Regions from separate parts of the Mesorhizobium sp. WSM4871 genome, predicted to be linked through region 4. Evidence: predicted binding sites of a transcription regulator. Region 4 holds the regulator's gene; each other region holds the start of a gene.
What was found. Region 4 encodes LexA, which represses DNA repair genes until DNA is damaged. Its sites were predicted from a motif close to TGTTCNNNNTGTGTTCNG; they were not measured.

Region 1 (7,489 bases), on a different contig from region 4:
GGGAGGCCCAGCGCGTGACGGCCAAGATACGGCGCACCGAAAAGCAGGCGGCAAACGGCACGATGGGAACGCTGGTCAAGGATCCGAAGACCGGCGAATACCGCCTGGCCAAGGACTGAAAATCATCTCCCTCGCCGCCGAGACCGTGAATTCCGACGCGCGGATGTGGCATGCGCATGCCAAGATCAACCTTGCGCTGCACGTCACCGGCAAGCGGCCGGATGGTTATCACCTGATCGAGAGCCTCGCCGTGTTCACGCGCTTCGGCGACAGGGTCGAGATCGAGCGTGCCGACAGCGACGGGTTTTCCGTCTCCGGCAAATACGCGTCCGCCGTCCCGCTCGACGGCGGCAATCTGGCGGTGAAAGCGCGCGACACGCTGCGGCGGGAGGCCGGTCTCCAGCACACGCCGGTTGTCATCCGGCTGGAAAAGAACCTGCCGGTCGCGTCCGGCGTCGGCGGCGGCTCCAGCGATGCCGCGGCGGTGTTGCGCGGGCTGGTGCGGAGCTGGGAGCTCGACATCGGCGATACCGACCTGGCGCGGATCGGCCTTTCGCTTGGCGCCGACGTTCCGATGTGCCTGGCGGCAAAGCCGCTGATCGCGCGCGGGGTCGGCGACGACCTGTCGGTCGTGCCGGGTTTTCCGGCCTTGGGACTGGTGCTGGTCAATCCGAGCACTGCTGTCTCCACGGCCGAGGTATTCGCGGCACTTTCGCGCCGTGACAATGATGGGCTGCCGCCGCTGCCGAATACTTTCGACTTCCACAGCGTCCGCAACTGGCTGGAGATCACCCGCAACGATCTCGAGCCCGCGGCGCGTGCCATCCAGCCGGCCATCGGCAGGGCGCTTTCCGTGCTGAACAAGGCCGGAGCGGGGTTCGCCCGGATGTCGGGCTCGGGCGCGACCTGCTTCGGGCTGTTCGAGACCGGCAATGTGGCGAAGCGCGCCGCAGCCGAAATCCGCAGTCGCGAACCGGATTGGTTCGTCGCCGCGACGCGCAGCCTGACATCGGAGGCCGACTGACATGGCCAAAATTGACGAGAGCCGCTCCTTCATCCCCGTGCGCATCGCGGTGCTGACGGTTTCCGATACGCGCAGCCTGGCCGACGACAAGTCCGGCCAGACGCTGGCCGACCGCATCACCGGCGCCGGCCATATCCTGGCCGCCCGCGACATCGTCACCGACGACAGGGAAAAGATCCGCGACACGGTCCTCGCGTGGTCGAGGGACAAGAATATCGATGTCGTCATCACCACCGGCGGCACCGGCTTCACCGGCCGCGACGTGACACCGGAGGCGCTGGAGCCGATCTTCGAAAAACACATGGACGGGTTTTCCGAAGTGTTCCACCGCATCTCCTACGACAAGATCGGCACTTCGACGATCCAGAGCCGGGCGACCGGCGGCGTCGTCAACGCCACCTTCGTCTTCGTGCTGCCGGGTTCGCCCGGCGCCTGCAAGGACGCCTGGGACGGCATCCTGAAGCCGCAGCTCGATTACCGGCACATGCCCTGCAATTTCGTCGAGATCATGCCGCGGCTGGACGAGCATCTCAGGCGCGGGAAAACCGGATAGCCGGAGCGTTCAGCGAATGACCGGCTCGCCGTGGAAGCGCCGGCGCGACGGTGTCGAAACACCGAAGCCGACTTCCATCATCAGCCGCGGCGCGCGCGTCGGCACGGTGCCCATGTGGAAACCGAAGGGATCCTCGACAAAACCGAGACCGGCCTCGCCGGTCAGCGTGACCGGGCTGTCGTCGCCGTAGACCTTCAGAACCTCCTCGGCCGGATGGCCGACGAGAAGCGTCATCTGATGCTTGACGATGCGGCGGTTGTGGCTGCCCCTGACATAGACATGCGGACCGGTGCCGTCGTCGACCGGCACAAGGTAGAAGAAGAATTTCAGCATGCGCCAGTCGTCGAGGTCGAAGTGGTATTTGCCGAGCGACGCGAGGTTTTTCTCGGCGTCGGAGACCCCGCCGGTCGGAAAGCTCCACCAGACGCGTGTCGTGATCAGCTTCGCCTGGCTGCCGAGATAGTGGGCGGCGATGTCGAGAAGCAGCGGGTCGCGCTGCACGGCAAGTGCCGCGTCACAGTCGAGGATCCGTTCGAAAAAATGGCCGCTGAGCAAGGGCCGGCCGAAGTGCTTCTCGGCCTCGGCGTGCTTGGCCGGCTGGAATTCCAGCCTACGGTCGAAATTGCCGAAGCACGGCGTGCGCTGGGCAAAGCGGGCGATCTCCTCGTGGATCGACGATGGCAGGACCAACCCGGAAAAGAGGCCGTCCGAGCGGAGCGCTTCGACCACGGCTTCACGATCGACGCCGGCGAACATCGTTTCCCGGGCTTTTTGTGCCGGCCGAACCGGTTTTGCGCCACGCCAATGCAGCCGGCGCGCCGGCATGGTGCGCGCCAGCACGAACATCGGCAACCAGGCAGGGTTCTCACGAAGATCCGTCAGATAGGTTGGGATGCGCACGGCGATACGGCGCAGCAGGCTGCCGTTTCGGGCGATCGCCTCGAGGCTCGCAGCGCCGGTCTTGTCAGGGCTTGAAAGGGTCATCGGCTCCTCGGCTGTGAAGGCGGCGTCGACGAAGTGTCGGTCGCTCACCGCTCCGGCATTACCCAAACCCTGATATCCCGCATCAGGAGAATGCTACCCCGAGGGAAGGTATTGTGCAACGCACAATAAAGGACAGGCCGGTAAAAAAGGACAGCCCGGTAAAAATTCCCGTAACCCCTCGCCCACCTACGGAAAGAGGAAACGTGGCGAGCAGCGTGAATAGAAGAACGAGGAGCAGCGCAAGAAGGAGCTCACTTCGCCGGCGCGACGGAGATCTCGGCGTGGAGCCGCTTTGTCGCGAGGCCGCGCGCAATGGCTTCAGCGCTGCGGGCGTTCTTGGACAAGGCAGCGGCCTGACGCTTGCTGATCACCAGCCCTTCGGCCAGCGCCCGGTTTCCAGAAAAGACCCGCGACAGAAACGGCGTGCGGCTGGCGCGCGCCCGCGAGAACCGCGCCGGCATGGTTTGCCTGGCCGTATGGGCGGCGACATCGTCGATCCAGCCTTCCGCCAGCCGCGCGCCCGGCTCCAGCATGAGCAGCCATTCGCCCTTGGCCTGCCTGATGCCGGCGGCAACACCGCCCGTCACATAATGGCAGCCGGCATGGTCGGCTACCCGATGCGTCTGGTCGGTCGAACCGGTGTCGCAGACGATGACATCGCGCACCACGCCCTCGACCGCGCCGCCAATCAGCGAGGCGAGCGTGCGGGCAAGGCCCTCTTCGTCGTTCAGGGTTTCGATGAGAACGCTGAGCATGTTTAGCCGAATAGCGGAAAGCCGGACGAAGCGCCAGTTTTTGCATTGCACCATACAAAGTTCTTGCTTTGTTCTCACCAATGAAATAGGAATAATTTCATGAACAGAGCGATTCGACAGCCTGCCGACAGTCCCTGGGAGAGGGCGAAAATGGAACAGATCGTGCGCGCCGACATTGCAGCCTTCGGAGCAGGAAGAGCCGAGATGGCCAATGCGATGATCGAACAGAGCGGCATGCGCGTGCGTCCGGAACGCAATCGCGGCCGTTCCGCCGGCATCAATCCGTCCGGCCGCTTCGAGCCGGTCAGCCGGCATGTCTTCGACGACGGCTGGAATTCGCTGGAGGAACTGCCGCCGTTCAAGACCGAGGTGCAGGTCGAGAAGCCGCGCACGATCATTACCCGCAACGAGTCGCCCGATATTTCCTTTGACCGGTCCATCAATCCCTATCGCGGCTGCGAGCATGGCTGCGTCTACTGTTTCGCCAGGCCGACGCACGCCTTCATGGGCCTGTCACCGGGGCTGGATTTCGAATCGAAGCTGTTCGCCAAGCCGGATGCGGCGAGGATGCTCGACAAGGAACTGTCCAAGGATGGCTACCAGCCGCGCACCATCGCCATCGGCACCAACACCGATCCCTACCAGCCGATCGAAAAGCAGTACCGGATCATGCGCGAGATCCTCGAAGTGCTGGAGGCGCGCGGCCACCCGGTCGGCATCGTCACCAAATCGGCGCTGGTGACGCGCGACATCGACATATTGTCGCGCATGGCCGAACGCGGACTGGCCAAGGTGGCGCTGTCGGTGACGACGCTCGACCGCATGCTGGCGCGGACGATGGAGCCGCGCGCGTCGACGCCGACCAAGCGGCTGGAGGCGATCAGGCAGCTTTCGGATGCCGGCATTCCGGCCTCGGTCATGGTCGCGCCGATCGTCCCTGGCCTGACCGATCCGGAGATGGAGCGCATCCTCGATTCGGCCTATGCGGCGGGTGCGCGTGAGGCCGGCTATGTCCTGCTGCGCCTGCCGCTGGAGGTGGCGCCGATCTTCAAGGACTGGCTGCTGCGCCACTATCCCGACCGCTATCGCCACGTCATGTCGCTGATCCGCTCGATGCGCGACGGCAAGGATTACGATTCGGAATGGGGCAAACGCATGAAAGGCTCCGGTCCCTACGCCTGGCAGATCGGCCGGCGCTTCGAGATCGCCGCCAAGCGGTTGGGCCTCAATGCCGAGCGCCGGTCGCTCAGGACCGACCGGTTCGTCGCCGCGGCCAAGGCAACGGAGCAGTTGATGCTGCTTTGAAGACATCATGTGCAGCCATTGCCGGCGGCGCCTAAAAAAGCGCGTCGCGTCGACCGGCCTCATGCAACGCGCTTTTAGGTTCTTGTTTTTATGCATGTCGTTACCGCAAAACCGCTGCACACTTTTGCGCGACATGCATTGGAAAATTCCGTCCGGCCTGTCTTGTCCCCGGGCTTGCAGACGGTGCCCTCCGGGTCCGGTGCCCCATTCGGCCCGGAGGGGCTTGCGGAGAATCGGAGCTGATGCGAACCTCGCCGCACCATGGCTCGCCAGCGTTCCGATTCTCCGCTTCTCTTTGAAATCGTCGAGAGACCCGACTTCTCCTTCGAGACGAAGGCGATGTCAGAGGGCCTTTGGCCGGTGGCGGGCATGGACGAGGCCGGCAGAGGGCCGCTTGCCGGACCGGTCGTGGCGGCGGCGGTGGTGCTCGATCCCGCCAACATTCCCGATGGTCTCGACGATTCCAAGCGCCTTAGCCATTTACAGCGCGAGGCGCTGTTCCTGAAAATCCTCGGATCCGCTCTTGGCGTGTCGATGGCCTCGGTCAGCGCCGAAGGCATCGATGACAGCAATATCCTCAAGGCCAGCCTCGAGGCGATGCGCCGCGCTTTGGTCGGCCTGCCGGTGCAGCCGAAACTGGCGCTCGCCGACGGCCGCGACGTGCCGCCGGGCCTGCCCTGCGCCGGACGCGCGCTGATCAAGGGCGACCAGCGCTCGCAGTCGATCGCGGCCGCCTCGATCGTCGCCAAGGTGATGCGTGACCGCATGATGTGCGGCTGCGGCAGCCATCACGCGCATTACGGCTTCGAAGTCCATATGGGCTATGCGACGGTCCGTCACCGCACGGCCATCGAGGCGCACGGGCCGGTGGCGCGGCTGCACCGCGTGTCGTTCGCGCCGTTCCGTTTGGGCGGGGCGGAAGTGGTGGAGGAAGAGAGCCTTGCCGGGTTGGATTGAGTGAAGCGGCGGTATTGCTTGAAGATTGGCGAGAGGCCTGGGCGCGTAATCTCCCCCCTCGAGGGGGAGATGGCCGGCAGGCCAGAGGGGGTCGCCGCGCGTGAAGCGCCAACCTGCTCTTTCGTCCATTTGGCGTCGCGCCAGGACGTGCCGACCCCCTCTGTCGCCTTCGGCGACATCTCCCCCTCGAGGGGGGAGATTATCCCCGCCACAACAAAAAAGCCGCCGGATTGCCCCCAGCGGCTTCGATGATGCGATGACGGCTTTCGCCTAGTTCAGCTTAGACTTCAAATCCTGAAGTGAGGCCTTGAACAAATCCGCACCAGCCTTTGCGTCGGTCTTGGCGGCGAGCAGCGCGCGGGCAGCCTCGACGGCGATGTCGACGGCGCTGGCGCGCACTTCGCCGATCGCCTCGCGTTCGGCCTGACCGATTTTCTGCTCGGCAAGCGCGGTGCGCCTGGCGACATAGTCCTCGGTCTTCTTGTGCGCCTCGGCGGCAAGCATGTCGGCCTCGCGCTTGGCGGCGGCGACAATGTCGGCGGCCTCCTGCTCGGCTTCCTTGCGTTTCTTCTGGTATTGGCCAAGCAGTTGCTGGGCTTCCTCGCGCAGCCGGCGCGCATCCTCAAGCTCGGCGCTGATCTTGGCGGCTCGGGCATCGAGCGACTTGGCGATCAGGCCCGGCACCTTGATGTAGATGGCAATGGCCAGGAAAATGACCAGGGCAACCGTGGCCCAAAGCGTTGCGAGAGATGTGGCGTCCATGATGCGCTCCTCACCGGGCCACGGATTTGACCGCAGCCGCGATCTCGGCCTTGCTGGCCTTGCCGCCGACCAGCGCCTCGACGATTGCCGAAGCAGTGTCCTCGGCTATCGTGCCGACTTCCTTCATGGCGTTTGCCTTGATGGAGGAAATGCGGGCCTCGGCTTCGCCAAGTTTCTGGTCGAGCGCCGCCTCGATCTTCTTGCGGGCGGTCTCGGCTTCCGCCTTGGCGGCATCGTTGGCCTGCTGGCCGATCGTGTTGGCCCTGGTCTTGGCTTCCGCCAGTTCCTGCTCATAGGCGGCAACGGCGGCGTCTGCCTCGCCCTTCAACCTGGCGGCATGGTCCAGATCGTGAGTGATCCGGTCATTGCGCACGTCGATGATGCCACCGACGCGCGGCATCACCACCTTCTTCAGGAACAGGTAGAACAGCCCGAAAGTGATCGCCAGCCAGAGAAGCTGCGACGGGAAAGTCGCCGGATCGAATGGCGGGAACACGCCGTGCGCCTCGTCGGGCACGCCGGTGCTGGAATGCGTATCGCCTTCCGTCCCGGTGGGGCCACCTTCGACGGCAGGCGCGGCCTCTTCTGCAAAGGCAGATGTCACGAACATGGACTATCCCCTGATATCAGGCCCGCCGCAGGTTTGCGGCCGGCCTGTCCAATTCCCAATGTCAGCCGAACAGGGGCTCAGCCGAACAGGGCCAGAAGCGCGATGAGAAGGGAGAAGATGCCCAGCGCTTCGGTCACGGCGAAGCCGAAGATCAGGCGGCCGAACTGGCCATCGGCGGCCGACGGGTTGCGCAGCGCGCCCGACAGATAGCTGCCGAAGATGTTGCCGAGGCCAATGCCTGCGCCACCCATGCCGAGGCACGCGATGCCAGCGCCGATGTACTTTGCTGCTTCTGCTTCCATGTGTTCAACTCCTTTGGATCTAAAATTCCGTTGCAATTCCATCCGGCGGCAATGTCGAAACGCTTGGGCCGGAAACTCTTGATCAGTGCCCGGGATGCAGGGCGTCGTTCAGATACATGCAGGTCAGCACGGCAAAGACGTAGGCCTGCAGGAAGGCGACCAGCAATTCCAGCGCCGTCAGCGCCACCGCCATCGCCAGGGGCAGGATCGAGCCGGCGACGCCGACCGCTCCCAGCG
Region 2 (7,489 bases), on a different contig from region 4:
CAAGCTTCGGAAAAGGTGCGGTCTCGGTCATGCGGCGACTCCATTTGCGGCGATCATGCCATTTTCACGCGCCGCCTCGACCAGGCCGGCGCGCACTGCCTCGTCGGCATCGACGGTCCTGATTTCAAGCCCGGCGAGGGCGAGCGCTTGGGCATAGAGCGCGCCGAGCCCGCCGGACGCGATCAGCACGATCGGTTCGGCGCTCTTCCCATAGCGGCGGTTGGCCGAGGCGATCTCGCCGCCGATCAGCAGACCGGACAGGCAAGCGGCGGCATCGTCGGCTTTCAGGTCCTGCAGCAGGCCGGTGGCGCGGATCGCAAACAGTCTCGATGTGACATCGCCGCCTTCGCCCAGCGCGCGCTCGCACCAGCGCCGGAAGAACGGATTGTCCGAAGTGACCGGGCTGGGCTGCTCGCCCAGCGAATGGCGCAGGATCGAATGCGCCGCCAGCACCGAATAAAGCTCGCCGGTCGGCCAGGTGCCGAAACCGGCGACGGCACCGTCCTCGACGACGACCCATTTCGAATGAGTGCCCGGCATACAGACGAGATGGCGGCCCTTTGCCGGCAAACCGGCGCCGGCAAGCTGCGTTTCCTCGCCGCGCATGACGTCAGGTGCGTCGGCGTCGCGCTGGGCAAGGCCCGGCACGATGCGGATGTCGCGGCGCTGGCCGGGAATGCGGGTTGCCTCCGCCAGGATGGCGCCGATCGGCGCCGGCACGGTGACGTAAGGCGCCTCCAGCCAGCCCTGGCGCGAGCCGGCCATGCCACAGATGATGACTGGCAGCGACGCCGGGGCGCCCATGGCGGCGAGGTGGCCTTCGAGCACGGTCGAAAAGCCCTTTTCGCGCGCGGTGATCAGCCCGTCATCGCCACGGCGTTCGGCAAGCGCCGTGCCGGCACCGTCAAGCAGCCAGGCCCTGAGACGGGTGGTGCCCCAGTCGACCGCCGCGACCGCCGGAGCGTTGCCCGCAGTCCCTGGACTCACAGATAACCCCCGTCGACGATCAGCGTCTGCGCCGTCAGCATGCGCGAGGCATCCGAGGCCAGGAACAGCACCGTGCCGACGAGGTCGTCGGCCTGCATGACGTCCTTGATGCATTGTTTGGCGACATGGGCGGCGAGCCTTTCTTCAGTGACCCACAGCTCTCTCTGCCGCTCGGTGATCACCCAGCCCGGCGCAACGGCGTTGACGCGGATGCGGTCGGCGCCAAGATTGCCGGCAAGACCCTTGGTCAGGCCGATAATGCCGGCCTTGGCGGCGGTATAGGCCGGCATGTCGGGGAAATTCATCAGAAACGATGTCGACGTGAAGTTGATGATCGATCCGCCGCCGGCCCGCTTCATGCCTGGCACCACCGCCTGCGCGGTGAAGAAATGCGGACGTAGATTGACCGCGTGATTGTTGTCCCAGAATTCCACGGTGACGTCTTCGACGGCGTGGCGATCGTCAAGGGCGGCATTGTTGACCAGCACGGTGACATCGCCATGCGCCTCAACCGCCTCGGCGACTGCGGCGCGCAGCGCCTCGATGTCGCGCAGATCGGCCTTGAGATAGAGCGGCCGCCGGCCGAGCTCCCTTTCGATGCGGTCGGCCAGTGCCGTGCTCGGACGCTCGGCGATGTCGATGAAGGCAACCTTCGCGCCCTGGCGGGCAAAACCTTCGGTCAAGGCGGCGCCGATGCCGGAACCACCGCCGGTGATCAGCACCGAAGCCCCTTCAAGGTCAACAAAACGCGCCGATGGCATCATTTTTCTCTCCCGATCCAGGCCCTGTCCGGCCGGCGCGCATCCTATCCAGCCAGGTCGGGGGAGCAAGGGCGAAAAAGCAGATTCGCTGACATGTTTTCCTGCAAGTCGTTTTCGCAAAACCGCTGCGCACCCTCGGGTCAAGCCCGTGGGCAGGCTTTTGCGCGACATGCATCAAGTCTGACAGGGATCGTCGCGCCGCGGCGGCGGCGCCGCCGGTCGTCAGGCCACTGTTGCGCGCATGTCGCTGCGGAACGAATTCCTGATATAGGCGAGTGTGGCGTCGGCATCGGCCGGCCGGCCGAACAGGAACCCCTGCCCGCCGGCGCAGCCGAACTGAACGAGACGCCGGGCCTGCGCCTCCTCTTCGATACCCTCGGCGACCACATCCATGCCGAGCCCTTCGCACATGGCCAGGATTGCCCGGATAATGTGTTCCGACGGGCGATCGTCGAGAATGGAGGCGACGAAGGCGCGGTCGATCTTGAGCTTGTCGAAATGGAATTCGCGCAGCCGCCCGAGCGAGGACTGGCCGGTGCCGAAATCATCAAGCGAGACACGGATGCCGACGCGGCGCAGGTCCTCGACGATCTTCTCGGCGGACGCCGGATCGTTCATCAGGCCGGTTTCGGTGATCTCGATCTCCAGCCGGCGCGGATCGAAGCCGGTGCGGTCGAGGATCGACAATATGTGCAGGCCGGTGTTCTGGTCGACGAGCTGGGAGGGCGACAGGTTGAAGGACAGGAACAGGTCTTTCGGCCAGCTCCTGGCCGCCTCGGCGGCCTTGCGCAACACAAGCTGCGACAGGGGGCCGATGATGCCGCGTTCTTCGGCGATCGGGATGAAAACCGTCGGCGAGACCGAACCCAGGTCGCGATCGGTCCAGCGCGCCAGCGTCTCGAAGCCGACGGCGCGGCGGGTCCTGAGATCGACGATCGGCTGGAAATACGGCTCGACCTCGCCGGCCGAAACCGCGCGGCGCAGCGCCTGCTCGATGCGGGTGACGCGCTTGGCCGCCTCTTCCATTTCCCGGCTGTAGACGACGACCCGCCCGCGGCCCGAACGCTTGGCATGATAGAGCGCCGTCTCGGCCTTTCTGACCAGAATCTCGGTGGTCTCGTCGCCCGAATAGAACAGCGAGCAGCCGACCGAGGCCGAAAGCCTGGCGGTGCGTTCGCCGACATCGTAGGGCGCCGAGAGTATCTCGATCAGCATGCGCGCTCTTGCGGCGACCGCCTCTTCGCTGAACACCATCGGATAGAGAAAGGCGTATTCGTCGGCGCCGATGCGGCAGACGGTGGAGTAGCTGTCCATCGAAGCGCGCAGCCGCATGGCCACCTGGACCAGTATGTCGTCGCCGGCCTTGTGTCCGAACAGGTCGTTGATCGGCTTGAAGCCGTCGAGATCGAGGATGCCGACGGCGAAGGGCGCGGGGTCGTCGGCGCGGTCGCCGATCAGGCGGTCGACCTTGTCGAAGAAGCGGCGATGATTGCCCAGCCCGGTCAGCGGATCGGTGAAGGCCTGATCCGTGCTGTCCCTGCCTGTCTGCCCGGTGCCAAACGGAGTTTGCATCGGTGTCCCTGTCTTTCAAGCCGGAATGAATTCCGACACTGGCGGCAAACACTGGCAGCAAACCGTTTAGGAAAGGTATCCCTGCGCCAAGCGAAGCGTGCGTCATATGGGCTCTGGCCAATTGGCAGAAGGCGCCAAGTTCCGTATATCGCTCTCGATGCATCGGCCCGATCTTCGGAAAGCGCGATGCATGGATTCAAAGCCTTGGAGACCTGCCGTGAAGTTGAAAGTCGCCGTCCAGATGGACCACGTCTCCACCGTCTCGATTGCCGGCGATACCTCGTTCGCGCTGTCGCTGGAAGCGCAGCGGCGCGGCCATCAGCTGTTTCACTACACGCCCGACCGGCTGTCCATGCGCGACGGCAAGGTGTTCGCGCGCATCGAGGAGCTGAAAGTCCGCGACGAGAAGGGCAACCACTATTCGCTGGGCGAGAAGGTGCGCACCGACCTGTCCGAGATGGATGTCATCCTGCTCAGGCAGGATCCGCCTTTCGACATGAACTACATCACGACGACGCATATCCTCGAACGCATCCATCCCAGGACATTGGTCGTCAACGACCCGGCCTGGGTGCGCAACAGCCCGGAAAAGATATTCGTCACCGAATTTCCCGACCTGATGCCGGAAACGCTGATCACCAAGGATCCCCTGGAAGTCGCCGCCTTCCGCAAGGAGTTCGGCGACATCATCGTCAAGCCGCTCTACGGCAATGGCGGCGCCGGCATCTTCCATCTGCACGAGGCCGACCGTAACCTCGCCTCGCTGCTTGAAATGTTCGGCCAGATGTTTCGCGAACCCTATATCGTGCAGCGCTATCTCAAGGACGTGCGCAAGGGCGACAAGCGGATCATCCTGATCGACGGCGAGGCGGTCGGCGCCATCAACCGCGTGCCGGCCGAGCACGATTCGCGCTCCAACATGCATGTCGGCGGCCGCGCCGAGAAAACCGAATTGACCAAGCGCGAGCGCGAAATCTGCGCGCGCATCGGTCCGTCGCTGAAAGAGCGCGGTTTCATCCTGGTCGGCATCGACGTCATCGGCGACTACATGACCGAGATCAACGTGACCTCGCCGACCGGCTTGCGCGAGGTCCTGCGTTTTGGCGGCGCCGATATCGCTGGACTGTTCTGGGATTGTGTCGAGGGCAAGCGGAAGTAATTGCTCTTGCGCCGCCGAACGCGTCGCTCAGTTGTTCCCGTAATGTTCTTGCCTAAGACGGAAATCTGTGGTTGTCTGCGGTGACGCCGTTCGCGGCATGATCGCATGGGCTTCGGGCAAGCCGGTATCCGGGGGCAGATTAGAATGGTGGCGCGGGTTCGCACGGTCGCTTTCCAGGGCATCGAGGCCGTGCCGGTCGACGTGCAGGTGATGATCGCGCCGGGCAAGGTCGGCATGCATATTGTCGGCCTGGCCGACAAGGCGGTGGCCGAAAGCCGCGAGCGGGTGCAGGCGGCGTTGCATGCCTCCGGCCTGTCGATGCCGTCGAAGAAGGTGACGGTCAATCTGGCGCCGGCCGATCTGCCCAAGGAAGGCAGCCATTACGATCTGCCGATCGCGCTTGGCTTGATGGCGGCACTCGGCGCCATTCCGGGCGACATGCTGGCCGGCTATGTCGTGCTTGGTGAACTGTCGCTCGACGGCACCATCGCCGCGGTGGCCGGCGCGCTGCCGGCGGCGATCGGCGCCAATGCCGAGGGCAAGGGCCTGATCTGCCCGTTCGCCTGCGGGCCGGAAGCGGCCTGGGCCGGCAAGGAGTTCGACATATTGGCGCCGCGCAGCCTGATCGCGATTGCCAACCATTTTCGCGGCACGCAGGTGCTGTCGAGGCCCGAAGCCGGCATCAAGCTGGCGCCGCGCGACCTGCCCGACCTCTCCGATATCAAGGGCCAGGAGAGCGCCAAGCGGGCGCTCGAAGTGGCGGCGGCCGGCGGACACAATCTGCTGATGGTCGGCCCGCCAGGCTCGGGTAAATCGATGCTGGCGCAGCGGCTGCCGTCGATCCTGCCGCCGCTGGCGCCGAAGGAACTTCTGGAGGTCTCGATGATCGCCTCGGTCGCCGGCGAGCTCGGCGAGGGCAAGCTGACCGACCGGCGGCCATTCCGCGCCCCGCATCATTCAGCCTCGATGGCGGCGATGGTCGGCGGTGGCTTGCGCGTGCGGCCGGGCGAGGCCTCGCTTGCCCATCATGGCGTGCTGTTCCTCGACGAATTCCCGGAATTCTCGCCGCAGACGCTCGACGCGCTGCGCCAGCCGCTGGAGACCGGCGACTGCATGATCGCGCGCGCCAACCACCGCGTCACCTATCCGGCGCGCATCCAGCTGGTCGCGGCGATGAACCCGTGCCGCTGCGGCATGGCCGGCGAGCCCGGCTATCGCTGCCTGCGCGGCGACCGCTGCCGCACCGACTACCAGGCGCGCATCTCCGGCCCGCTGCTCGACCGCATCGATCTCAGGATCGAGGTGCCGGCGGTCTCGGCCGGCGATCTGATCCGGCCGGACCGGGCGGAGAAAAGCGCCGATGTGGCGTTGCGCGTGGCGCGCGCCCGCACGCTCCAGCGCGAACGTTTCGAACGGCTTGGCGTCACCTCCGCCACCACCAACGCGCATTGCTCGCCTTCGGTCATCGAGGAGATCGCGATGCCGGATGCATCGGGCCTGTCGCTGCTTAGGGATGCCAGCGAAAAGCTCGGCTTTTCCGCCCGCGCCTATCACCGCGTACTGAAGGTGGCGCGCACGCTGGCCGATCTCGACGCCAGCGAGGCGGTCGGGCGGATTCATCTGGCCGAGGCGATCTCCTACCGGATGAGCTCGGAGCGGATGGCGCAGGCAGCGTGAGCTCCCTCCCCCTTGAGGGGAGGGTGGCCGCGAAGCGGCCGGGTGGGGTCCTGCGTAAGGTGCGCCAACGCCCATTCTGACTATGCGCCTCGGGAAGAACATGGCAACGCAATCGGGTCGTTTTGAAATTCGGAAACGCCGAGGTGACCCTCGGCGACCCCACCCGGCCCTTCGGGCCACCCTCCCCTCGAGGGGGAGGGGAACCTCAGCCCGCCTGCTCTTTCGCTTTCAGTTCCAACCGCCGCGCGTGCAGCACCGGCTCGGTGTAGCCGTTGGGCTGGACGCGGCCCTTGAACACCAGGTCGCAGGCGGCGAGGAAGGCGATGGAGCTGTCGAAATCCGGCGCCATCGGCCGGTAGAGTGGGTCGCCTTGGTTCTGGCGATCGACAATGGCCGCCATGCGCCGCATCGTCTCCATTACTTGATCCTCGGTGCAGACGCCGTGATGCAGCCAGTTGGCGATGTGCTGCGAGGAGATGCGCAGCGTGGCGCGGTCTTCCATCAGGCCGACATCATGGATGTCTGGCACTTTCGAACAGCCGACGCCCTGGTCGATCCAGCGCACGACATAGCCCAGAATGCCTTGCGCATTGTTGTCGAGCTCGGCCTGGATGTCGGCCGGCGACCAGTTCGGCCGCACCGCCACCGGCACAGAGAGGATGTCGTCGAGCCTGGCCTTGGGCCGGTTCTTCAGCGCCGCCTGGACGGCCTGCACATCGACCTTGTGATAATGCGTGGCATGCAGCGTCGCCGCCGTCGGCGACGGCACCCAGGCGGTGTTTGCGCCGGCGTTGGGGTGGGCGATCTTCTGTTCCAGCATCGCCGCCATCAGGTCCGGCATCGCCCACATGCCCTTGCCGATCTGGGCGTGGCCGGCCAGCCCGCATTCCAAGCCCGTGTCGACATTCCAGGCTTCGTAGGCGGCAATCCAGGCGGCCTGCTTCATGTCACCCTTGCGGATCATCGGGCCGGCTTCCATCGAAGTGTGGATCTCGTCGCCGGTGCGGTCTAGGAAGCCGGTGTTGATGAAGACGACGCGGTCTTTTGCCGTGCGGATCGCCTCCTTGAGATTGACGGTGGTGCGCCGCTCCTCGTCCATGATGCCCATCTTGATGGTATTGCTGGCCATGCCGAGCAGCGCCTCGACGCGGTCGAAGATCTCGACGGCGAAGGCGACTTCCTCCGGTCCGTGCATCTTGGGCTTCACGACATACATCGAGCCCGCGCGGGAATTCATCCGCCGCCCCTTCGGCCCGACATCGTGCAATGCGATCAGCGCCGTCATGGCCGCATCCATGATGCCTTCCGGCACCTCGTTGCCGTCGCGGTCAAG
Region 3 (7,489 bases), on a different contig from region 4:
CCTTGTCGTCGGGCCATGCCTTGGTCAGATCGACATGCGCCACCTGGCCGGTCGCATGCACGCCGGCATCGGTGCGGCCGGCGCCGCGCAGCGAGACTTTCTCGCCGCAGAACTTCTCGATCGCCTGTTCGATCGCCTGCTGCACCGAGGGCTGGTCGGCCTGGCGTTGCCAGCCTGCGTAGAGACTGCCGTCATATTCGATATCGAGGCGAAAACGCGGCATGCCTGGCGATTACTTGTCCCGCCTAAGCGGCGAGCGCGGTGAAGGCCGAGGCGTAGACAAGCTTGCCGGCCTCGGGCGCCTCGCCCCAAGCCAACGCCTGCAGTGCCTCGCCCTGGTATTCGCTTTCGAAGTTCTGCGCACGCGCGTGGCTGTAGCCGAAGCGCCCATAATAGGCGGGGTCGCCGAGCACCACGGCCAGAGTCTCACCGGCATCCTTCAGGCGGATATGCGCCTCGCGGATCAACGCGCCGCCAATGCCGGTGCCGTGGAAGGACGGTTCGACCGCCAGGGGCGCCAACGCCACCGCCGGGAAACTCTTGCCGCCGTTCTGCACGAAAAGCCTGGAAAACAGGATATGGCCGACCACTTGCCCATCTTCATCCGCCACCAGTTCGACGACGGCATCGCCGCCGGTGACCAGCGCGTCGACCAGCCCGGCTTCCGCCTGCTGACCGAATGCATGTTCCTCGACGAGGCGGATCGCCTCGCGGTCCCGCGGCGTCGCCGCGCGTATCGACATCATGCTCATGAGAATTTCATTCCTTTTTCGACCTTGGCTCCACGCAGAAACTCCTGCGCGCCGGCAGGCTTTCCGCCCGCCCGTTGAACTTCGACCAGCCTGATTGCGCCCGACCCGCAGGCGACCGTCAGCCGGTCGTCGAGAATTCCTCCCGGCTCGCCGGCGCCTTCTGCAAGCGTCGAGCGAAGCAGTTTCAGCCGCTCCCTGCGGCCGCCAATTTCGGTCTCGCACCATGCGCCGGGAAAGGGCGACAGGCCGCGAATGTGGTTGTGGACCTCGCCAGCAGGCCGCGTCCAGTCTACGCGCGTCTCCGCTTTATCGATCTTTTTGGCGTAGGTCACCCCTTCCGTCGCCTGCGTGGTAAATGTCAGGGTGTTTCCTTCAAGCTGCGCCAGCGCGTCCACCATCAGCGCCGCACCCATGCCCATCAGCGTGTCGTGCAGATCGCCGGCCGTCATATCGGGTCCGATGGCGCATTTTTCAACCATCGCCACCGGGCCGGTGTCCAGACCTTCCTCCATGCGCATCACCATCATGCCTGTCTCGGCATCGCCAGCCATGATGGCGCGTTGGATAGGGGCGGCACCGCGCCAACGCGGCAATAGCGAGGCGTGACCATTGAGGCAGCCGGACCGTGGCGCTTCCAGAATGGGTCTGGGCAACAGCAATCCATAGGCGACGACCACCGCGATATCGGCCTGCAAGGCGCGGAATGCGTCCTGCTCGGCCTCGCTCTTCAGCGACACCGGCGTCCGCACCGTGATGCCAAGCCGCTCGGCCTCGCGCTGCACCGGCGACGGCGTCAGCTCCAGTCCGCGCCGGCCGGCGGCGCGCGGCGGCTGCGTATAGACGGCAATAATCTCGTGCCCGGCCTCGGCGATCGCCCGCAGCGTCGGCACGGAAAATTCGGGGGTACCCATGAAGATGACGCGCAGGGGCATTTTTCCTTGATCCAGGCCCTTGCCCCGTCAAGTCGGCTCAGGCACCCGCTTCAAACGGGTTTACGAGCTTCAGGTCAAGCCCGTCGAAATCGCGTTTCCGTTCCGCCTCGATCTCGTCCATTATCTTTGCGAACTCATCGTCAATCGCATTTTCCGCGGCGAATGCCGAGCGAATCGCGTCCCACGCTGAGGGACCCGGTTCTGGCTCGGCTTCTCTTTCCGCGATCATGCCTTTGTGCAAAAGATCGATCGCCTTGCCCGACAAGCTCTGGCCGCATCTGCGGGCGGCCAGTTCGATTTCGCGCTTCAAAGGTTCGGGAATGTGCCTGATCAGCATATCGGCCATCGGCGTCTCCATCTGACATCATAAAATCGCCATAAGAGCAAAGGCTGGCAATCCTTTGCGCGCGCCTATGTCTTGCCGTCGTTTCGCCTGGGGGCTTCTGCGAATTGGCCGAATAATGCTTATCCCACCAGCCTGCCGGGCGTCTTATTGCCCGGGACCTTGTCCTTGGCGAGCTTCTTGAACTTCTTCACCACCATGTCGCGCTTCAGCTTCGAGATGTGGTCGATGAACAGCACGCCGTTGAGATGGTCGATCTCATGCTGCAGGCAGGTCGCCATCAGCCCTTCGGCCTCGATCTCCTGCAACTTGCCGTCGCGATCGAGATATTTGACGCGGACGGCGGCGGGGCGCTCGACCTCGGCATAGTAATCCGGGATCGACAGGCAGCCTTCCTCGTAGACCGAGCGCTGGTCGGAGCTCTCGAGGACCTCCGGATTGATGAAGACATGCGGCGCCGGCGTCTCGTCCTCCTTGGCAAGGTCGATGACCAGCATGCGCAGCGGCTCACCGATCTGGATCGCCGCCAGGCCGATGCCGGGCGCATCGTACATGGTGTCCAGCATGTCGCCGGCCAGTTTGCGCAAGGAGGCGTCGACGCGCTCGACGGGTTTCGAAACCTGGCGCAGAACGGGATCGGGAAGGATGATGAGCGGCTTGATCGACATGGCGTCTCACCTAAGACGTCATGTGAAAAGCGTCAACCGGGGCGGTTTGGGATCGTTCACGTTTTGATCTGTGCCCGAGGGCCGAATCGGCTATGCTGGCCGCATGAATGACCTGACATCGATCCTGTCCGAACCCGTTGCCCGGCTCGGCGCCACCACGATCACGCTCGGCCAGGCTCTGGCGTTCGGCGCGGTCCTGTTTCTTGGCCTGTTCCTGGCGCTGGTCATCGCGCTGTGGCGGTCGGCCAGGGCGCGTGCTGTGGCAGCCGCGGAAGCCGCCGACCATGCCCGCGACGCCGAGGCGCGGATGGCCGGCATCCTGGCAAGCCAGGCCGAGATGCAAGGCCGCATGGGCGCCATCGCCGATGTGTTCGGGGCGCGGCAGGCCGAACTCACGCAGTCGATCGGCCAGAGGCTTGACGCGATGACCGGCCGGCTCGGCCAGACCATGACCGAGCAAACCAAATCGACGCATGAGAGCCTTGCCAGACTGCAGGAGCGGCTGGCGGTCATCGATACGGCGCAAGGCAATATCCAGTCGCTCGCCGGCCAGGTCGTGCAGTTGCAGGCGATCCTTTCCAACAAGCAGACGCGCGGCGCCTTCGGCCAGTCGCGCATGGAGGCCATCGTCGCCGACGGCCTGCCGCATGGCGCCTACGAATTCCAGCCGACCTTGTCGAATGGCAGCCGGCCCGACTGCCTGGTCAAGATGCCGAACGGCGCGCCGGCGCTTGCCATCGACGCCAAGTTTCCGCTGGAGGCCTGGAACGCCATCCGCGCCGCCGATGGCGCTGATTTGCAGAAGGTCGCCGCGCAAGCCTTCCGCCGCGACATCGAGATCCATGTTCGCGATATATCAGAAAAATACCTGATCCAGGGCGAGACCCAGGACATCGCCTTCATGTTCGTGCCGTCGGAATCGGTGTTCGCCGAGATCCATGAGAATTTCGAGGGGGTGGTGCAACGCTCTCACCGGTCCCGCATCATTATCGTCTCGCCATCATTGCTGATGCTGTCGATCCAGGTCATCCAGGCGATCCTCAAGGATGCACGCATGCGCGAGCAGGCGCATCTGATCCAGGGCGAAGTCGTCCGGCTGATGGAGGATGTTGCGCGTGTCGACGACCGGGTGCGCCGGCTGCAGACCCATTTCGGCCAAGCGGCCAAGGACATCGACGACATCCTCGTCTCCACCTCGAAGGTGACGAAGCGCGGGCAGAAGATCGAGGCGCTGGAGTTTGGAACCCAGCCGGATGGCGATGCCGGCCCGGACGCAGCCTCACGGGTTCCCGGCGCGAAAGTGGAAACCGGCCCGCGTGTCGCTGATTCGAAGACCGGCCAGCTCAGGCTGCGGGTTGTCGAAGGCGACGACTGACAAGCGAGAGAGCGGCTACTGCTCTTCCACGGTTGTCATATCCTGAAATTCCGGAAGCCAGCGCAGAGCCGATCTGTGCCACTTCTGGTGTCTCGGGATCAAATCCTGGCGTTGCCGCGCGGTGCCCACCCTGATCCCATAGATTTTCGGGCCATCGCCGACCGACGTTGCGTAAAGATGCGAACCGCAGTCGGCGCAGAAGGCCTGGGTGCGCTTAGCGCCACTCGCCACTGTCTTGATGTAGACCTTCGGCGCGCCCCGGGTGATCCGGTAGTGATCCTCAGGCGCGGGAACGGTGACGCGAAAGGCCGTGCCGGTCAGTTGCTGGCAGTCTGTGCAGTGGCAGATCGCGGTCTTTTCCGGATCGACCTCCGCCTCATAGGTGATGGCTCCACAATGGCAGCCGCCGTCGATTTTCATCTTCGCTCCTCCTTGCTTCGCTGGTATTTTAGCCGGCACAATCCGGCTACTCTCCCGACGCAGCTTCAACAATCTTATGCCGCTGCTCCCAGGTACCAGTTGTCTGCGGTTTGACAAACAGGCGCGTGACTTCCGGCACATCCATCTTCAGCCGCGCCTCGATGCGCTCAACGCAGGCCTCGATCTCGGGCGCGGTCAGATGATCCTCGAACTCGATGCTCAAGCCGGCGACGATTTCCTTCGGACCGATATGGACGCTCAATATGCCGTTTGCGCGCTGCACCGCCGGGTCCTGCTGGGCGATGGCCAGCACCTTCTCCTGCACTTCGGGCGATGCCGGCTCGCCCATGAGCAGGCCCTTGCTTTCGCGCGCCAGGAAGATCGCGGTCGCGCCGAGAATGAGGCCGATGCCGATCGAGGCGGCGCCGTCGAGTTCCGGCACCTCCAGCACTTCCGCCGCCAATATGCCGGCGAAGGCGACGATCAGGCCGAGAAGCGCCGCGCTGTCCTCGAATAGCACGGTGTAGACGCTGGGATCCTTGCTGACCCGCACCGCCTCGAACCAACCGAGCCTGCCCTTCTGCTTGCGGAATTCCTTCAGCGCCACCCACCACGAGCCGCCTTCGAACAGGAAGGCGATGCCAAGCACGATGTAGTTGACCTTGACGTTGGCGACCGGCTCGGGCGCCATGATGTGGATCACGCCTTCGTAGAATGACACCCCGGCGCCCAAGGCAAAGACGAGGAGGGCGACGATGAAGCTCCAGAAATAGAGTTCGCGGCCATGGCCGAGCGGATGCGTGTGGTCCGGCGGGCGGGCGGCGCGGTGCATGCCGTAGAGCAGCAGTCCGCCATTGCCGGTGTCGACAAGCGAGTGCACGCCTTCCGACAGCATCGCCGAGCTGCCGGTGAAGAATGCGGCGGCGAATTTGGTCAACGCGATCGCCAGATTGCCGGCGAGCGCCGCGTAGATGACCTTTTTCGACCCGCCATGCGCCGCCATGGTGTGCTGTCCCGTTCGATGCCCGAGCTTAGCGGTCAACCCGTCGAAGCTCCACCGCCTTTCACAACGCGGGAAATGTGCAGTCGTTCAATGTGGAAGGCGGGGCGCCGAGAGCACCCTATTCGATGACTTCGTCGGTCCACACCTTGAAGCTGGCAAGCGTGCCCGGCCCGAAAATATGGGTGAGCGGCACATCGGCCGCATCGCGGCCGGAAGCGATCAGGATGCGGCCGATGCGCGGAGCGTTGTTGCGCGGATCGAAAGCGTGCCAGCGGCCGCCGAGGTAGACCTCCATCCAGGCGCAGAAATCCATGCTCGCCCACGGCTTCGGCAGGCCGATGTCGCTGATGTAGCCGGTGCAGTAGCGGGTCGGAATGTTGAGCGCCCGGCAGAAGGCGACAGCGAGGTGGGCGAAGTCGCGGCAGACGCCGCTCTGCTCACGATAGGCTTCGGCGGCGGTGCGTGTCGGCCGCGCATTGCCGTAGTTGAAGGCGATGTGGTTGTGGACGAAGTCGCAGACCGCTTGCACACGCGGAATACCAAGGGGCGTGTGGCCAAACAGCCGCCATGCGTCATCTGCCAGCAGATCGCTCTCGCAAAAGCGACTGGGCAGCAGGAACAGCAGCGTCTCCGACGGCAGGTCGCGCACCTCGTGCTGCCACGCCATCAGGTCGCCCATTTCGAAAGTGCCGGGGTCGCGGATCACCGCGTCGGTACCGAATGTGAAGCGGCCAGGCGGCGCCACGAAACGGTTGCACCAGTTGCCGAAGGTGTCGCGGTAGCTTTCGATCGGCACCGGTGGGTTCGAGGTCAGGAAATCCGGCCGTTCGAGATCGGATGCCCTGGAATAGTGGACATTGAGCATCGCGATCAGCGGTGTTTCCTGCGGGAAGTCGAAGCTCATCTCGCAGCCGATGTGGATTCGCATTGTCGTCCTGACCGGCCTGCCTGATCATCATCCGAAGAAAAACCGAATAGATGCCGCAGTGCAGGCAAGACCATGGCATGGACTGGAGCCGTTGACGAGGAAAATGGAAAAAGCGTTGACAGCCCCTCAACTGGCGCACCGGGACGCAACAGCCCCTTGCGGTCGGGCCAATCTCTTGTTTCACTTGGCGCGCCACCCATTGGAGGAACGAATCATGGCTAAAGGTGCGATGAAGGCGGGCAAGGAAGCCCGCAAGCCGAAGAAGGACGCGAAGAAGCCCGTCGCGGCCCCGGCGCTCAAGGCGCCGCCGGTCAAGGCGACGAGGCTCAAGGACAAGTAGGCCGGCTCCAATCTGTTTCGGCGCGGATTTCAAACCGGCGGCATGAACATATGCTGCCGGCGTTTTGTCGATTGGACGGGCGAAGCTCCCTAAATCGAAGCCGCGAGGACGACCTCGCGCCTTCCCTGAAAAATCGGACGGGACGCCCCGCCATCAAGTGTTGCTCTGTGCGAGTCGTTATTCCCAAAACCGCTGCGCACTTTTGGGCGACACGCAGCAGTGGAGCGTATCCGATGTCGTGGATTTTTCTGTTTTTCGCCGGCCTGTTCGAGATCGGCTGGGCGATCGGTCTCAAATACACCGACGGTTTCTCCAAACCGTTGCCGACCATCCTGACTGTCGCCTCGATGATCGTCAGCCTGGGCCTGCTCGGCCTGGCGCTGAAGGCATTGCCCGTCGGCACCGCCTATGCAGTGTGGACCGGCATCGGCACGGTCGGCACCGCGCTGCTCGGCATCTGGCTGCTTGGCGAGCCGGCGACGGCGATCCGGTTGGGCTGCATCGCGCTGATCGTCTGCGGCATCATGGGGCTGAAACTGGCGGCCTGACTTTCAGGCTCGCAGACAAACGCCTTCAGGGCCGCTGTGGGGCGACCCTGATCGTGATTGTGCCGATGGCGCCTTGAACGCTAGCGGGCGGAGAAGCCCGGAGGCGTCCGGCCGGTGCGCTGCTTGCGCGCCGCATAACGCGCGTCGCGCTTGGCCTTGCGTTCGGCCTCGTCAGCGAGC
Region 4 (7,489 bases):
AAGCTCGTCACCATCGACGCGATCGATCGTACCGGACAGAGGCCGGACGGAAGCATCGTCAAGGATCTGCCGGAATCACCGGCGCTCATCAAGGCGGTGTTCGACGCCGAAGCCGGCACGGAGAATGCCGATCTCACCACGGCCGACAACGGCTTCGTCTTTTACGAGGTGAATGCGATCACGCCCGCCCGTGACCGCACGCTGGATGAAGTCCGCCAGAAGGTGGTGGCCGACTGGACGGCAACCGAAACGACCAAGCGGCTCACCGCAAAGGCGGACGAGCTTGAAAAGCGTCTCAAGGCCGGCACCACGCTCGATGCGATCGCCGGCGAGCTCAAGCTCGAGAAACAGACTAAGCGCGGCGTCAAGCGCGAGGCTGACGACGTCGATTTCGGCAAGGAAGGAGCGGCTGCCATGTTCGGCGTCGGCGAAGGCGGGACCGGCCTGATCCCCTCGCCCACCGGTGACGGACAGATCCTGTACAAGGTCGCCGAGGTCTTCGAGCCTGCCGGAGCCGACGCCAGTTCCTTGCCGGACGATGTGCGGAAATCCTTCACGTCAGGCATGTCCGACGATTTGCTCGACCAGCTGGTGGCGCAGTTGCAGACGCAATACGATGTTCGCATCGACCAGACCGCCGTTGCCCAAGCCCTGACCAGATGAGCGCGCTGAAGACCCACATCGCCAAGATCGCCACGGGAACCGCGCTTTCGTTCGAGGAAGCGCGCGAGGCTTTCGACATCATCATGTCGGGCGACGCCACGCCCGGCCAGATCGGCGGCTTCCTGATGGCGCTGCGCGTGCGCGGCGAGACGGTGAGCGAGATTTCCGGCGCCGTCGCCACGATGCGCGCCAAGATGCTGCGCGTCGACGCGCCCGAAGGCGCCATCGACATCGTCGGCACCGGCGGTGACAATTCGCACTCGGTCAACATCTCGACCGCATCCGCCTTTGTCATCGCCGCCTGCGGCGTGCCGGTGGCCAAGCACGGCAATCGCGGACTGTCCTCGCAGACCGGGGCCGCCGACGTGCTGATCGCGCTGGGCGTCAAGATCGACATTCCGCCGGAAACGATCGGCCGCTGCATCCATGAGGCCGGCGTCGGCTTCATGTTCGCGCCGGCGCATCATCCGGCGATGAAGCATGTCGGCCCGACCCGTGTCGAGCTCGGCACGCGCACCATCTTCAACCTGCTTGGCCCGCTGTCCAACCCGGCCGGCGTCAGCAGGCAGATGGTCGGCGTGTTCCTGCCGGAATGGATCATGCCGGTGGCCGAGACATTGAAAGCCCTGGGCGCCGACCATGCCTGGGTCGCCCATGGCGACGGCTATGACGAGATCACCACCACCGGCGAGACCCAAGTGGCCGAACTGGTCGGCGGCGAGATTCGCAGCTTTACGCTGACCCCGGAAGCCGTCGGGCTGAAGCGCCACACCAAGGACGAACTGCGCGGCGGCGACGCCTCCTACAACGCCAAGGCCATGCGCGACATGCTGGGCGGCGCTGCCGGCGCCTATCGCGACACGGTGCTGATGAATGCCGGCGCCGGGCTGGTGGTGGCGGGCAAGGCAACCACGCTTGCCGACGGCATGGCGAGTGCCGCGCAAGCCATCGACAGCGGCCGGGCGCTAAAGGTGCTCGACAGGCTGGTCGCGATTTCGAACGGATAGGGAATGGCTGATATCCTGCGCAAGATCGAGGCCTACAAGCGCGAGGAGATCGTCGCGGCAAAGGCGCTTGTGCCGCTGGCCGAGATCAAGGCGCGGGCGAAGGACGCCGATGCGCCGCGCGGCTTTCTCGCGGCGCTTGATGCCAGGCGCAAAGCCGGGGCTTTCGCGCTGATCGCCGAGATCAAGAAGGCGAGCCCCTCAAAGGGCCTGATCCGCGCCGATTTCGACCCGCCTGCATTGGCCAAGGCATATGCGGCGGGTGGCGCTGCCTGTCTTTCGGTGCTGACCGACGCGCCGTCGTTCCAGGGTGCGCCCGAATTTCTCACCAAGGCGCGCGCAGCCGTTGATTTGCCGGCACTCCGCAAGGATTTTCTCTTCGATCCCTATCAGGTTTACGAGGCGCGTGCCTGGGGCGCTGACGCCATCTTGATCATCATGGCCAGCGTCGATGACGGCGTGGCGAGCGAACTCGAATCCACGGCTTTCGAACTCGGCATGGATGCGCTGGTCGAAGTGCATGACGAAGCTGAGATGGAACGCGCCTTGAAACTGTCGTCGCGGCTGATCGGCATCAACAACCGCAATCTCAGGACGTTCGAAACCAGCATCGAGACGTCAGAGCGGCTGGCCGCGATGGTGCCGGCCGATCGGCTGCTGGTCAGCGAGAGCGGTATCTTTTCACATGACGACTGCCGCAGGCTGGAGAGGAGCGGCATCGGCACGTTCCTCGTCGGCGAGAGCCTGATGCGGCAACAGGACGTGGCTGCAGCAACGCGCTCGCTGTTGACCGGCAAGGCCCCAGCAGAGGTTATCTGACGATGTCAGCCGCCCTCACCCATCTTGGCGCGCAAGGCGAAGCCAATATGGTCGATGTCGGTGACAAGGCGGAGACGACGCGCACGGCGATCGCCGAAGGTTTTGTCTCGATGCGGCCGCAAACACTGGAAATGATCCTGGCGGGCGATGCCAAGAAGGGCGACGTGCTCGGCACCGCACGCATCGCCGGCATCATGGCGGCAAAGAAGGCGCATGAACTGATCCCGCTCTGCCACCCGCTGCTGCTGACAAAAGTCTCCATCGATATCGAACCGGACCAGTCGCTGCCCGGCCTCAAGGTCACGGCGCTGGTCCGCGTCACCGGCAAGACCGGCGTCGAGATGGAAGCCCTGACCGCGGCCTCGGTCGCTTGCCTGACGATCTACGACATGGCCAAGGCGGTCGACCGCGCCATGGTGATCTCCGGCGTCCGGCTGGTGGAAAAGACCGGCGGCAAGTCCGGCGACTACAAGGCAGGTTCTTAAATGGCGCTGGTCCCGGTGGCGGAGGCGCTCGAACGCCTCCTTGACGGTGCGACGGCGCTACCAGCCGAAAGCGTTGCGCTGATGGACGCGGCTGACCGGGTATTGGCCGAGCCCGTGATGGCGCTGCGCACCCAGCCGCCCTTCAATGCCTCGGCCATGGACGGCTATGCGGCGCGGGCCGCCGATGTCACATCCGCACCCGCCAGGCTTTCGGTGATCGGCATGGCGCCGGCCGGTCGTGGCTTCGAAGGCACTGTCGGTCCGGCGCAAGCCGTGCGCATTTTTACCGGAGCGCCGCTTCCCGCCGGCGCCGACACCATCGTTATCCAGGAGAACGCCAGGGATCTCGGCGGCGGCAGCATCGAAGTGACCGAGCCGACGCCGGAATGGCGAAACATACGCCGTCTGGGGCTCGACTTCTCGAAAGGCGATGTCCTGCTGGAGAAGGGCCGCCTGCTCGATCCGGCCGCATTGTCGCTGGCAGCCTCGGCCAATCATCCGCGTGTCAGCGTGGTGAAACGGCCCCTGGTCGCCATCATCGCCACCGGCGACGAATTGCTGCCGCCGGGCAGCGACCTCGGGCCCGACCAGATCATCTCGTCCAATGCCTATGGCGTTGCCGCCGCAGCCCGGTCGGTCGGTGCAAATGCCCTCGATCTCGGCATCGCCGCGGATCGCAAGGAAGCGATCGCCACTCTGGTGAAAAAGGCGGTCGCCGCCGGCGCCGATGTCCTCGTCACCCTCGGCGGCGCTTCGGTCGGCGACCACGACCTCGTCCATGACGTGCTGACCGGCGAAGGCATGACGCTCGATTTCTGGAAGATCGCCATGCGCCCCGGCAAGCCGCTGATGTCCGGGCGGCTGGGCACTGTCAGATGCATCGGCCTGCCCGGCAACCCGGTGGCGAGCCTGGTCTGCACGCAGCTTTTTCTGAAGCCGCTGCTGGCGCGGCTCGGCGGCCGGGCGTATCGGCAGGACATGCGCGAGGCGCGGCTCGGCGCCGCAATGCCGGCGAACGATCTCAGGCAGGATTATGTGCGCGCCGTGGTGACCGAAGAGGCCGGATCGTTCAAGGCGACGCCGTTCGGCATCCAGGATTCCTCGATGCTAAGAATGCTGGCCGACGCCAATGGGCTGATCGTGCGTGAGCCTTTCGCTCCCGTCGCCGCGGCCGGCGCTGCCTGCAGCGTGCTGATGCTACGCTGAACAAAACGTCAACACATTCATTAAACTTTAAATGGTTGCGGAACACAACTGGAACAGATAGTGTTTGTTCTGGGTTTGTTTTTCTGATTCTGTTTTGGGGGCCGCGATGCTGACACGCAAGCAACATGAACTGCTTATGTTCATCCACGAACGGATGAAGGAAAGCGGCATTCCGCCCTCGTTCGACGAGATGAAGGAAGCGCTCGATCTCGCCTCCAAATCCGGGATCCATCGGCTGATCACGGCGCTGGAGGAACGCGGCTTCATTCGCCGGCTACCGAATCGCGCTCGTGCGCTGGAGGTGCTGCGTCTTCCCGACTCGATTGCCCCTGGCCTCAATGCGGCGCGCAAATTCTCGCCGAGCGTCATTCAGGGCAGCCTTGGCCAAAACAATTCCGGGCAGGGTAACCTCGGACGGCAGATCAAGCCGGCGCTATCGCGAATGCCTTCCGCCGGCAACAATGACGACGCCGTTGCCGCGGTGTCCATTCCGGTGATGGGCCGCATCGCCGCGGGTGTGCCGATCGACGCCATCCAGCACCAGACGCACTCCATCTCGGTACCGCCGGACATGATTACAGGCGGCGCGCACTACGCGCTCGAGGTCAAGGGCGACTCGATGATCGAAGCCGGCATCTTCGACGGCGACACGGTCATCATCCGCAATGCCGACACCGCCCAGCCTGGCGAGATCGTCGTGGCGCTGGTCGACGAGGAGGAAGCGACGCTGAAACGGTTCCGCCGCAAGGGCGCTTCGATCGCACTCGAAGCCGCCAACCCGGCCTACGAGACGCGCATCTTCGGGCCGGACCGCGTCAAGGTGCAAGGCAAGCTCGTCGGTTTGATCCGGCGTTACTGAACCACAGACGGCTTGGATTTCTCGGGCTTGCGGTATGGCGGCAGCCCCCTCGCCTCGCGCGAAAACTTTCGCTGGGTATGCCATGGCCGATATGGCGCTTCGACGGCGAAGCGGATTTCTGCACGCATGGTCGCCGATTGCGGGTTGAAGAAGACGGCGGCACTGCCGGCGCGGGCAAGCTGCCGTTTGGTGACGACAAGGATCAGCGGATTGCGGCAGGGATCGTAGGCGGTGGCATCGTCGATGACGATCAGGTCGGCAAAGGCGCAGGCTGGCCGGGCGGTCTTGCGGTCGTCGGCGAGCGCGACGATAGCGCCCGACGGATGCCTGGCTATGCACAGGCCTTCTGTGCAGTAGAACGGCGCGCCCGGCGGCAATTCGGCCGGATCGGTTATGTCAAACTGAGCGTCGCCCTTGGCGAACGTCTCCGGTTCGACGATGGTTTCGGATACCAGCGCATGCTTCCAGTTGTCGGTGGTAAACACGTTCGAACGTACCCGGTTGATGGCAAGTTCGCCGTTCCCGATCGACAGCGCCACCAGATGCCCGTCCTCCGAGATCAGGACGTCGGGCGTGCGGGTGTGGGAAATCGTCAGCAGTCCGGCGAGCGCGAAAGGAAGGGCCGCGAGCCGTAGCCGGGTCGTCGCCATGGTCGCGATGACAAGGGCGATCGTCACCAGCAGGACGGACTGACGCGAAATCAGCCCGACCGCATCGATCGGCGAGCGCTGCGATATCCAGCCGGACAGGGCAATCATCGCCGTGAGCCCTTTGCCCATCACATAGAGGAAAGGGCCGTCGGCGCCGAACGGCATCGCCAACGCGCTGAGAACCGCGAAAGGCATGACCACCAGCGAAACAACAGGCATGACGGCCAGGTTGGCGAACAGGCTGAGCGGCGAGACGCGCTGGAAGTGCCAGATGGCGAAAAGCGCCGTTGCGCCGCCGGCGATGATGGAGGTCATGGCGAGGCCGCCCATCGCAGCCAGGAATTTTCGCGTGACGAAACCAGGCAGCGATCGTCGTGGCGGTGGCGTGGTGACCTTGCCTGCACGGTAATCGGACCAGCCGGCATAGGCGCCGACAAGTGCGGCGGTCGCGGCAAACGACATCTGGAAGCTCGGGCCGACCACCTCGTGCGGCGACACCAGGATGACGGCAATCGCCGAAATCGCCAGATTGCGCATGGTCAGTGCTGCCCGGTCGAAGAGCACCGCGATCAGCATCACCGCCAGCATGATGAAGCTGCGCTCGGCCGCGACCACCACGCCAGAAATGACGAGATAGGCCGCGATCGAAAAGAGTGCGGCCGCGGCCGCGTATTTCTTGATCGGCCGGCGCGAGGAAAAATCGGGAAACAGCGCGAAGGCGCCGCGCAGCAGCGCCATGACCGTACCGGCGACCAGCGCCATATGCAGGCCGGAGATGGAAATGATGTGGTAGATGCCGGTGCGCCGCATCGCCTCGTTGATCTTTTCCGGGATACCGGCGCGCACGCCGACGATCAGGGCCGCGGCGATTTCGCCCTCGGCGCCGCCAACTTGACCGCGAATACGGTTCGCGATGCTCTCGCGGGCGTTCTCGACCGCCGAAGAAAGGCGCGCGGCAAGCAGTGTGCCATCTGGCGGCGTGGCATCCGCGCCGACAAGTTTCGGCGTGCCGAGGAAAAAGCCGCTGGCGCCGATGCCGGTGAAATAGCTGTCGAAGGAGAAATCATAGCTGTCCGGCCGCACCGGGCCGGTCGGCGGCAGCAGCCTGGCGTAGCCGGTCACCACGGATCCGGCGGTCATGCCAGGCGGTATTTTTGACGCGGAAACGCGAACCCGTTCCGGGGGATAGCGCAGCGTCGGCCGGGCGGTTGAGATCACATCGATGGCCAGCCGGACGCGGCCATTCGCCATCTGGTCGAGGCTGACGACACGGCCGGTCAGCCGCGTCGGGATTTCCGAACCGAGCATCGGCGTTGCGACGCGCCAGGTCTCGACCTTGGCGGCGAGCACGCCGAGCGCGCACAACAGCGCCGCCATGAAGCACAGATGCGTCTTGCGCCATGACCGCGAGCCGGCCGCGCACAACGCCATCAGGACCACGACGGCGATGGGTTGCGCAAAACCCGGTTCCACGGCAAGCGAGAAATAGAAGATCGCCCCGGATGCGAGGAAAACCGGCACCAGCAGGAAGGCGATGCCCCGGTCGATTTCCAGGCTGGCCGCCGAGACCACGGCGGCGCGGATGCTGGATGACGAAAGGCGGCGAAACTGCCCGCCAAGGCGGGTCGTGGTGCCGACAGTCGGGACCGGCACCGTCGGCGTGCGATCCGGCGGCAAGGGCGGCGGGATATCGAGGCGCGGCAGCGAAGCTGGCGCCGGCGGGACGGGAACGGAGGCGGCGAACAGCAACCGTTCGCTGACGCCGCTGATCGCGTCCTCGCCCTCGTCCGTATCCCGGCCTCG

Region 1: a site for LexA is predicted at 3,375-3,392, ahead of AC0L2H_RS14275 (PA0069 family radical SAM protein). Genes of this name have one in related genera too.
Region 2: a site for LexA is predicted at 4,512-4,529, ahead of AC0L2H_RS06600 (YifB family Mg chelatase-like AAA ATPase). Genes of this name have one in related genera too.
Region 3: a site for LexA is predicted at 2,749-2,766, ahead of AC0L2H_RS05615 (DNA recombination protein RmuC). Genes of this name have one in related genera too.

Annotation. Positions count from the first base shown of each region.
Region 1 covers NZ_JBVVPU010000006.1:110,944-118,432, reverse strand. The annotation lists gene AC0L2H_RS14300 (hypothetical protein) at 1-119, shown strand, start outside; gene AC0L2H_RS14295 (4-(cytidine 5'-diphospho)-2-C-methyl-D-erythritol kinase) at 164-1,024, shown strand; gene moaB (molybdenum cofactor biosynthesis protein B) at 1,026-1,577, shown strand; gene AC0L2H_RS14285 (phytanoyl-CoA dioxygenase family protein) at 1,587-2,561, opposite strand; gene AC0L2H_RS14280 (glycosyltransferase) at 2,813-3,316, opposite strand; gene AC0L2H_RS14275 (PA0069 family radical SAM protein) at 3,467-4,621, shown strand; gene AC0L2H_RS14270 (ribonuclease HII) at 4,883-5,578, shown strand; gene AC0L2H_RS14265 (F0F1 ATP synthase subunit B) at 5,849-6,340, opposite strand; gene AC0L2H_RS14260 (F0F1 ATP synthase subunit B) at 6,351-6,950, opposite strand; gene AC0L2H_RS14255 (F0F1 ATP synthase subunit C) at 7,028-7,252, opposite strand; gene AC0L2H_RS14250 (F0F1 ATP synthase subunit A) at 7,335-7,489, opposite strand, start outside.
Region 2 covers NZ_JBVVPU010000002.1:661,851-669,339, forward strand. The annotation lists gene AC0L2H_RS06575 (2-dehydro-3-deoxy-6-phosphogalactonate aldolase) at 1-31, opposite strand, end outside; gene AC0L2H_RS06580 (2-dehydro-3-deoxygalactonokinase) at 28-987, opposite strand; gene AC0L2H_RS06585 (SDR family NAD(P)-dependent oxidoreductase) at 984-1,751, opposite strand; gene AC0L2H_RS06590 (putative bifunctional diguanylate cyclase/phosphodiesterase) at 1,971-3,320, opposite strand; gene gshB (glutathione synthase) at 3,538-4,479, shown strand; gene AC0L2H_RS06600 (YifB family Mg chelatase-like AAA ATPase) at 4,624-6,156, shown strand; gene AC0L2H_RS06605 (malate synthase G) at 6,362-7,489, opposite strand, start outside.
Region 3 covers NZ_JBVVPU010000002.1:458,386-465,874, forward strand. The annotation lists gene truA (tRNA pseudouridine(38-40) synthase TruA) at 1-223, opposite strand, end outside; gene AC0L2H_RS05595 (GNAT family N-acetyltransferase) at 246-752, opposite strand; gene fmt (methionyl-tRNA formyltransferase) at 749-1,684, opposite strand; gene AC0L2H_RS05605 (plasmid stabilization protein) at 1,722-2,030, opposite strand; gene def (peptide deformylase) at 2,150-2,695, opposite strand; gene AC0L2H_RS05615 (DNA recombination protein RmuC) at 2,799-4,070, shown strand; gene AC0L2H_RS05620 (GFA family protein) at 4,086-4,490, opposite strand; gene AC0L2H_RS05625 (cation diffusion facilitator family transporter) at 4,537-5,493, opposite strand; gene AC0L2H_RS05630 (transglutaminase-like domain-containing protein) at 5,612-6,421, opposite strand; gene AC0L2H_RS05635 (hypothetical protein) at 6,636-6,761, shown strand; gene sugE (quaternary ammonium compound efflux SMR transporter SugE) at 6,995-7,309, shown strand; gene AC0L2H_RS05645 (DUF6481 family protein) at 7,390-7,489, opposite strand, start outside.
Region 4 covers NZ_JBVVPU010000005.1:391,706-399,194, reverse strand. The annotation lists gene AC0L2H_RS13690 (SurA N-terminal domain-containing protein) at 1-663, shown strand, start outside; gene trpD (anthranilate phosphoribosyltransferase) at 660-1,670, shown strand; gene trpC (indole-3-glycerol phosphate synthase TrpC) at 1,674-2,486, shown strand; gene moaC (cyclic pyranopterin monophosphate synthase MoaC) at 2,489-2,971, shown strand; gene AC0L2H_RS13670 (molybdopterin molybdotransferase MoeA) at 2,972-4,177, shown strand; gene lexA (transcriptional repressor LexA) at 4,284-5,036, shown strand; gene AC0L2H_RS13660 (ComEC/Rec2 family competence protein) at 5,030-7,489, opposite strand, start outside.